One region of the Streptomyces sp. NPDC005574 genome, then DNA from elsewhere that is predicted to be linked to it. Evidence: riboswitches for the same ligand, from Rfam matches in the RefSeq annotation. Region 1 holds a riboswitch; the other holds the start of a gene.
What was found. Region 1 has a riboswitch for S-adenosylmethionine ahead of thrC (threonine synthase). Riboswitches for the same ligand answer to the same signal wherever they lie in the genome.
Positions count from the first base shown of each region.

Region 2: linked by a shared signal. The riboswitch ahead of ABZT03_RS33395 (aminotransferase class V-fold PLP-dependent enzyme) and the one ahead of thrC (threonine synthase) in region 1 are both predicted to bind S-adenosylmethionine.

Region 1 covers NZ_JBEXCW010000002.1:163,919-168,325, forward strand. The annotation lists gene groL (chaperonin GroEL) at 1-104, opposite strand, end outside; gene ABZT03_RS02415 (cold-shock protein) at 458-664, opposite strand; gene ABZT03_RS02420 (MoaD/ThiS family protein) at 1,107-1,382, opposite strand; gene thrC (threonine synthase) at 1,521-2,804, opposite strand; SAM riboswitch class I at 2,820-2,974, opposite strand; gene ABZT03_RS02430 (glucosyl-3-phosphoglycerate synthase) at 3,135-4,079, shown strand; gene ABZT03_RS02435 (trehalose-6-phosphate synthase) at 4,198-4,407, shown strand, end outside.
Region 2 covers NZ_JBEXCW010000078.1:27,489-31,895, forward strand. The annotation lists gene ABZT03_RS33385 (rhomboid family intramembrane serine protease) at 1-403, shown strand, start outside; gene ABZT03_RS33390 (Lrp/AsnC ligand binding domain-containing protein) at 400-681, shown strand; gene ABZT03_RS33395 (aminotransferase class V-fold PLP-dependent enzyme) at 722-2,083, opposite strand; SAM riboswitch class IV at 2,264-2,380, opposite strand; gene trpD (anthranilate phosphoribosyltransferase) at 2,449-3,513, opposite strand; gene ABZT03_RS33405 (cytochrome bc complex cytochrome b subunit) at 3,644-4,407, opposite strand, start outside.

The DNA of each region.
Region 1 (4,407 bases):
CGGCCCTTGGGGCCGAGGGTGACCTTGACGGCGTCGGCGAGCTGGTTCATCCCGCGCTCGAGACCGCGCCGTGCCTCCTCGTCGAACGCGATGATCTTGGCCATGTGAAGTGGTCCTCCCGGACAGGGGGTGGATTTCTCCGGACCGCGCTGGCGCCCGCGACGGACGGCTCGCCGACCCTGTGGTTCCTTGCCCCACCTGGCCTGCGGGCCTCACCGACCCGATCCTCGTTGTCACTCTCACCTGCAGAGTGCTAACGCCAATGATTAGCACTCGCCCATGCCGAGTGCAAGCGCCTGCCCGGGATCGAGGGGGCGCTCCGCGGGGCGCGAACGGCGCGCGATCGGCGTGCGAGCGGGTCCCGGACACGCCGAAGGGCTCGTAACCCATGACTCCCCATGGGATACGAGCCCTCCGAAGAAGAACAGAAGAACGACGCTGTCAGTCGGCGCGTGCTTCAGCCGGTCGCCAGTCGGACCATGTCCGCCTGCGGCCCCTTCTGGCCCTGCGAGATCTCGAAATCGACTCGCTGACCCTCTTCCAGGGTGCGGTAGCCGTCCATCTGAATCGCGCTGTAGTGGACGAAAACATCCGCACCACCGTCGACCGCGATGAAGCCGTACCCCTTCTCCGCGTTGAACCACTTGACGGTGCCCTGAGCCATGCCTAACTCCCCTATTACTGGCCCTTGCGCGGACCCGCACTTCGCGGATCCGGGTCAGACCTCACCCCCCCACATGGACGGGGGCGTGCGCCGGAACGCGTCGACCGCGGCCGAATGTATCTGCCCAACTGCCCTCTGCAACAGGTCAATCGGACGAGAATTCCAGGCATGACCGGTCGGGAATGTACGGAGAATTCGCCCGAACTCAGGGCAAGTCGGGCTCCACAAAAGGAGTGAATGGCGCAAAATACCCGCACACTTTGGCCATTTATCGTCGCACGCGGAGCCTGAACTCATATGCGTCCGTCATGCGGAAGACCGCGGGTTCCCCAACTGTACCGCGCTCAACCATACAGAATTGCCCCCTCCGCTTCTCTCGCGGAGGGGGCAATCACATGAACTCCTGGTGATCGGCATTACCGAGGGTAATGATCGGCCTCGGTCAGCCGCCGGCCACGGCCGGGATGATCGACACGCCGGCGCCGTCGGGGGTGGCCGTCTCCAGCCCCTGCTCAAAACGCACGTCGTCGTCGTTCACGTACACGTTGACGAAACGGCGCAGCTTTCCCTGGTCGTCCAGGACCCGGGCGGCGATACCGGTGTGGTTCTTCTCCAGGTCCGTGATGACCTCGCCGAGGGTCCCGCCCTCGGCCGTCACCTCGGCCTTGCCGCCGGTGTAGGTGCGCAGGATGGTGGGGATGCGGACGTTGACGCTCATACGGTGTGACCTCCGGTCGGATGGAACCCTGAAGGGGGCGCGGGGCCCCGTGGGTGTGCGGCTCCGCCGCGTGGCGCGGCCGGCCCCGGCGCCCGCGCGGACGGGCGACGGGCGGGCGGCGCGGGTGACGGACGACGACTAGCCGAGACCGGCGTCCCGGAACGACTCCAGACTGGGGCGGATGGTCGCCGTCAGTCCCGTGTCCGCCACCGCGTCCAGCGTCTTGAGGCCGTCACCCGTGTTGAGCACGACCGTCGTGAGGGTCGGGTCCAGCAGACCGCTCTCGATGAGCTTCTTCGTGACGCCGACCGTCACGCCGCCGGCGGTCTCGGCGAAGATGCCCTCGGTCCGGGCGAGCAACCGGATGGCGTCCACGATCTGCTCGTCGTTCACGTCCTCCACGGCGCCGCCCGTGCGGCGCGCGATGTCCAGGACGTACGGCCCGTCGGCCGGGTTGCCGATGGCCAGCGACTTGGCGATGGTGTCCGGCTTCTGCGGCCGGACGACGTCGTGGCCCGCCTTGTAGGCCACCGACACCGGGGAACAGCCCTCCGCCTGCGCACCGAAGATCTTGTACGGCCTGCCCTCGACCAGCCCGAGCCCGATCAGCTCCTGAAGACCCTTGTCGATCTTCGTGAGCTGGGAGCCGGAGGCGATCGGCACCACGAGCTGGTCGGGCAGCTGCCACCCGAGCTGCTCGCAGATCTCGTACGCCAGCGTCTTGGAGCCCTCGGCGTAGTACGGCCGCAGGTTGACGTTGACGAAGCCCCAGCCCTCGCCGGCCGGGTCACCGATCAGCTCGGAGCAGAAGCGGTTCACGTCGTCGTAGTTGCCCTCGATGCCGACGAGCTCGCCGCCGTACACCGCGGCCATGACGACCTTGCCCTGCTCCAGGTCGTGCGGGATGAACACGCAGGAGCGGAAACCGGCCCGGGCGGCGGCGGCGCCGACCGCGCCGGCCAGGTTGCCGGTGGAGGAGCAGGACAGGGTGGTGAATCCGAAGGCGCGGGCGGCCTCGATGGCCTGCGCGACGACACGGTCCTTGAAGGAGTGCGTCGGGTTGCCGGAGTCGTCCTTGACGAACAGCCTGCCGGCGTCGACGCCCAGCTCGCGGGCCAGGTTGTCGGCCCGCACGAGCTTGGTCCAGCCGGGGTTGATGTTGGGCTTGTCCGCCACGTCGGCCGGGACGGGCAGCAGCGGCGCGTACCGCCAGATGTTCGCCGGTCCCGCCTCGATGCGCTTGCGGAGTTCCTCGGTGTCGTAGGCCGAGAAGTCGTAGGCGATCTCGAGCGGGCCGAAACACTCCTCGCAGGCGAAGACCGGGCCGAGGGGCACGCGGTGGCCGCATTCGCGGCAGGAGAGCGCGGCAGCGGGGCCGAGGTCTACGGAGTCGGTGGTGCTTGCAACGGTCTGCACAGCCATGGAGGCGAGGCCCTTTCCTCATCTTCCTCACGACGCGTTTCGCCATGAGACGGATTTGGCACCTTCCCTAGCCGGGAGCCTCGCGTGATGATCAACAGTGATCCACGAGACCGGCTGGAGGGTTGCCGGGGCTTCAACGGGCCGTATCCCTCTGCCCCTCTGGATGAGCGGTATGTAGTTGTACGCGCAACGACCCCCGACATGCGATGGTCATCAGCGTTGTTCAAGACTGTAACCGAAGGCCAGGACAGTTGAGAGAGTCGTCCGCACCGCGAGATGGATCACAGCTGATCCACTTCTCGCCGACAGAACGCAGAGGAGCCGCGCACCGTGCTGGAAGAAGTCGAGCGCTGGCTGAGCACCCGCTCCTGGTCCATGACCAGTCGCCCGCTGCACAAGATCCTGGCCGCGAAACGCATGACGGGCCAGACGGTCTCCGTCGTGCTGCCCGCGCTCAACGAGGAGGAGACGGTCGGTGACATCGTCGCCGTGATCCGTCACGACCTCATGCATCAGGTCCCGCTCGTCGACGAGATAGTCGTCGTCGACTCGGGGTCGACCGACCGCACCTCCGAGGTGGCCGCCGCGGCCGGCGCCCGGGTCGTCCACCGCGACGACATCCTGCCGCACATCCCGCCCGTGCCGGGCAAGGGCGAGGTCCTGTGGCGCTCGCTCCTGGTGACCGGCGGGGACATCGTCTGCTTCATCGACGCGGACCTGAAGGAGTTCTCCTCCGACTTCGTCTCCGGGATCGTGGGGCCGCTGCTCACCGATCCCGGCGTCGACCTCGTCAAGGCGATGTACGACCGCCCGCTCGGCGGCCGGGCCGGCCAGGGCGGCCGGGTCACCGAGCTGATGGCCCGCCCGCTGCTGAACATGCACTGGCCCCAGCTGGCCGGTTTCGTGCAGCCGCTCGGCGGCGAGTACGCGGCCCGCCGCTCCCTCCTGGAACAGCTCCCGTTCCCGGTCGGCTACGGCGTGGAGCTGGGCATGCTGGTCGACGCGCTGCACCTGGTCGGCCTCGACGCCCTGGCCCAGGTCGACGTCGGGGTGCGCAAGCACCGCCACCAGGACGGCCAGGCGCTGGGCCGGATGGCCGCCGCGATCTACCGCACGGCCCAGCTGCGGCTGGCCCGCGGCCACCTGATCCGCCCCTCCCTCACCCAGTTCGAACGGGGCGAGGACGGATTCGAGCCGCGCACGTACTCCGTGGACACCGAGGAACGGCCGCCCATGGTGGAGATCGCCGAGTACGCCACCCGCAAGGTGGCCTGACCGGGCCGGGTCCGGGGGCCGTGCGCGCACCGGGCCGGTCCGGGCGCGGCCCCGGACCCCGCCGCCGTACGTCGGACCGCACGTTTGAGCGTTTACGGGCCGGGCTAGGTTGAGGCGTATGGCTTCCACCCGCGCTGCTCAGGGCGCCCAGGTACTCGTCGCGTCCAACCGCGGCCCGGTCTCCTACGACGTGCGTGAGGACGGCTCGCTGCACGCCAGGCGTGGCGGCGGCGGGCTCGTCTCCGGCCTGTCCGCGATCGGGCCCGACGCCGGCGCCCTGTGGGTGTGCTCCGCCCTCGGCGACGGCGACCGCGAGGCGGTCCGGCGC
Region 2 (4,407 bases), on a different contig from region 1:
GCGCCTGCGCTTCGCCCTCTTCTACGTCGGCTGCGGCTGCCTGGCGCTGCTGGGCTACGCGGCCGCCAACGCCGGCTCCACCCAGTCCCTGGTCGGCGCCTCCGGGGCGATCTCCGCCGTCCTCGGGGCGTGTCTGTACCTGTTCCCCGGAGCGCGGGTGACCAGCCTGCTGCCGTTCCTGTTCTTCCTGCCGCTGCGCTTCCCCGCCTGGGTCGTGCTGCCCTTCTGGGCGGCCCTGCAGTGGCTGGCGGCGGGGCGGGCGCCCCAGGGGCCGGGCGTCGCCTACCTGGCGCACCTGGTGGGGTTCGCGGCGGGCTTCTGCTACGCGTGGGTGCGTTTCGGCCGTACCACTAGAGTGAACTCCGCCCCAGCTCCGGCCCCCGAGGGAGAGAACCAGCCGTGATCACCGCGATCGTCCTCATCAAGACAAGCGTGGACCGGATTCCCGAGATCGCGGAGTCGATCGCCGCCCTGGAGTCCGTCAGCGAGGTCTTCTCGGTCACCGGCACCTACGACCTGATCGCCATGGTCCGGGTCGCGCGGCACGAGGACCTCGCGGAGGTCATCCCCGGGCGGATCAGCAAGATCCCCGGGGTCGAGGGCACGGACACGCACGTCGCGTTCCGCACCTACTCGCAGCACGACCTGGAGGCGGCGTTCGCGATCGGGCTGGACTCCTGACCGCCTGAGACACCGCCTCCGGGCACCGCCGCGAGGGCCCTCACACCGCCGGGACGCAGCGGCCGCCCTCCGTGCGGTACTGCCACCGGGCGCCGTCCCGCACCAGTTCCCGTACGGCGCCCACGAACCGCTCCACATGCTCGTCGGGGGTCCCCGCGCCGAAGCTCACCCGGATCGCGTTGAGGGACTTCTCGCCCGGCGCCGCCTCGGGGGCGCCGCACTCGCCCTGGGTCCCGGGGTCGCCGCCCAGCAGGGTGCGGACCAGGGGGTGGGCGCAGAACAGGCCGTCGCGGACACCGATGCCGTACTCGGCCGAGAGCGCCGCGGCGAAGTGCGAGCTGTTCCAGCCCTCGACGACGAACGAGATCACGCCGACGCGTGGGGCGTCGTCCCCGAACAGCGACAGCACCCGCACCTCGGGCACCTCGGCGAGGCCGGCGCGGACGGTGTCGATCAGCTGCCGCTCCCGGGCGACCAGGTTGTCGAAGCCGGCCTCGGTGAGGGCCTTGCAGGCGGAGGCGATGGAGTGGACGCCGATGACGTTGGGCGAGCCGGCCTCGTGGCGGGCGGCGGTGTCGTGCCACTCGACGTCCACTCCCCCGTCCTCGCGCCGGGTGACCTTGCGGCTGGCGCCGCCGCCCGCGAGGTACGGGTCGGCCTCCCGCAGCCAGTCGGCGCGGCCGGCCAGCACCCCGGAGCCGAACGGCGCGTACAGCTTGTGGCCGGAGAAGGCGACCCAGTCGACGTCCAGCTCCCGCACCGACACCGGGTGGTGCGGGGCCAGCTGGGCGGCGTCCAGCACGATCCGGGCCCCGTGGGCGTGCGCGGCGGCCGCCAGCTCCCGTACGGGCCACAGCTCGCCGGTGACGTTCGAGGCGCCGGTGACGCAGACCAGGGCCGGGCCCCGCGGGTCGCGGGCGGCGAGGGCGCGCTCCAGGGTCTCGACGGCCTGGCGCGGGGTGCGCGGGGCGTCGAGGTAGGTGACCCGGGCGTCCTTCCAGGGCAGCAGCGAGGCGTGGTGCTCGGTCTCGAAGACGAAGACCTGGCAGCCAGCCGGGAGCGCGGCGGCGAGCAGGTTGAGGGAGTCGGTGGTGGACCGCGTGAAGATCAGCTGGTCGTCGGTGCGGCAGTCGAGGAACTCGGCGACCGTCACCCGGGCGTTCTCGAACAGGTCGGTCGACAGCTGCGAGAGGTATCCGGCACCGCGGTGCACGCTGCCGTAGTACGGGGCGTACGCGGCGACGTCGTCCCAGACCCGCTGGAGGGCGGGGGCGCTGGCCGCGTAGTCGAGCGCGGCGTAGGTGACCTCGCCGCCCGTGACGAGCGGGACGGTGACGTCCGCGCCCAGAACGGGCAGCGGGGCACAAAGCGACCGGGCGGCGGCAACGGTGGAGACGGACATGGCGAACTCCCGTGAGAGGCGGCGGAATCACCGCGCGGGCACGACACGGCCCGGCGCGGGAAAAGGCTGGAGAAGGGGATGCGGAGGCGGGGCTCTGCGGCCCTATCGCATTCGCTTGCTCACGGGGGACTCCCTCGAGACCAGGACCCCTGGGCTTCGTCCACTCGAAGGAGTGGGAGGGGTCCGCGCTTGCCGCAGACCTCGCTGCCTGCGGCCTGGTCTTCACCCGGGGCACCCCGCCACGGACGGAGGGTTGCCGGACAGTCGGCCGGGGCCTCATGACTGTCACTCATGACCTGCGCACGAACGTACGGGAGGTGATCGGCGTCCCGCAACCCCTGTCCGGATCGCGGGACGCCGCCCGGCTACGCGTTGCTGGCCGCCACCCAGCGCTCCAGGGTCCGCTTGGCCGCGCCGGAGTCGATCGACTCGGCCGCCCTGCCCAGCCCGGCGCGGATCTGCTCGGTCAGCGGCGCCCCGGTCGGCTCCAGGGCCACCAGTGCCGCCGCCGAGTTCAACAGGACCGCGTCGCGCACGGGCCCGGTCTCGCCGTCGAGGAGCCGCCGTGCGACCTCCGCGTTGTACGACGCGTCGGCGCCGCGCAGCGCCTCCACCGGGACGAGTTCGAGGCCGACGTCACGCGGGTCGAAGGCCCCCTCGGTCACCTTGCCGTCGCGGACGGTCCACACCCGGGAGGTGGCCGTGGTCGTCAGCTCGTCGAGGCCGTCGTCGCCGCGGAACACAAGCGCGGACGAGCCGCGTTCGGCCAGGACGCCGGCGATCAGACCGGCCATCCGGGTGTCGAAGCAGCCGATCGCCGAGGCCGTGACCCGGGCCGGGTTGGTCAGCGGACCGAGCAGGTTGAACGAGGTCGGGATGCCGAGGTCGCGCCGGACGCCTCCGACGAACCGCATCGACGGGTGGAACTTGGCCGCGAAGCAGAAGGTGATCCCAGCCTCCTCCGCCACCCGCGCCACGCCCTCCGGCGACAGGTCCAGGTTGATGCCGAGCTTCTCCAGCACGTCGGAGGAGCCGCTCGCCGACGACGACGCCCGGTTGCCGTGCTTGACCACCTTCGCGCCGGTGCCCGCGATCACCACGGCGGACATCGTCGAGATGTTGACCGTCCTGGCCCGGTCGCCGCCGGTACCGACGATGTCGACGGCCGGCCCGGGGATGTCCAGCGGCTGCGCGTGCGCGTACATCGCCTCGACGAGGCCGTTGATCTCCTCGACCGTCTCGCCCTTGGCCCGCAGCGCCACCATGAAGCCCGCGATCTGCGCGTCCGAGGCCTCGCCGCTCATGAAGCGGTCCATCGCCCACGCCGTGTCGCCGGCGCTCAGGTCCCGGCCGCCGAGCAGCGCGCTCAGTACCTCGGGCCAGGAACGGCCCGCCGTGGTGTCGCCTCCAGCGGGGGTCACAGCGCTCATCAGCCGCTCCTGGGTCGGTCCCGTACCTCGGGACGCGGATCTCAACGGGACCACCCTATCCAGCCCAGGGCACGGCGAAGGGCCCCCGTCCGAACACCGGACGAGGGCCCCTCAGTGGCGTGCGCAGCGATCAGTGGTGGCCGTGGCCGCTCGTGATCTCCTTGTACTCCTCGACGGTGGGCTTGGGGATCTGGGACTCGTCGCCGTAGTACGCCTCGCTCAGCTTGGCGCGCAGCTTCTCGGGTCCCTTCACCTTCCGCTCGACACCGTTCGCGTCGACCGTCGCGCCGATCTCGGCCGGCTTGTACTGCTCGTGCGCGGTGAGGGTGTGCAGCTGCTCCTGGCTGAGCGGCTCGTGCACCTCGATGAACTCACCGTGCGGCAGGCGCTTGATGATGCCCGACTCGCGGCCGTGCAGCACCTTGTCCTTGTCGCGGCGCTGGAGGCCGAGGCAGACGCGCTTGGTGATGACGAACGCGATGACCGGCGCCACGAAGAACGCGACCCGGACGAACCAGGTGATGGCGTTGATCGACAGGTGGAAGTGGGTGGCGATGATGTCGTTGCCGCCACCGATCAGCAGGACGAAGTACCAGGTCATCCAGGCCACACCGAACGCCGTCCGGGTGGGGACGTTGCGCGGGCGGTCCAGGATGTGGTGCTCGCGCTTGTCGCCGGTGACCCAGGACTCGATGAACGGGTACACCGCGATCGCGACCAGGACCAGCGGGAAGATCACCAGCGGGATGAACACGCCCAGCACGAGCGTGTGACCCCAGAAGTTGATCTCCCAGCCCGGCATCACACGGATCAGGCCCTCGGAGAAGCCCATGTACCAGTCGGGCTGGGCGCCCGTGGAGACCATGTCCGGCCGGTAGGGGCCCATGGCCCAGA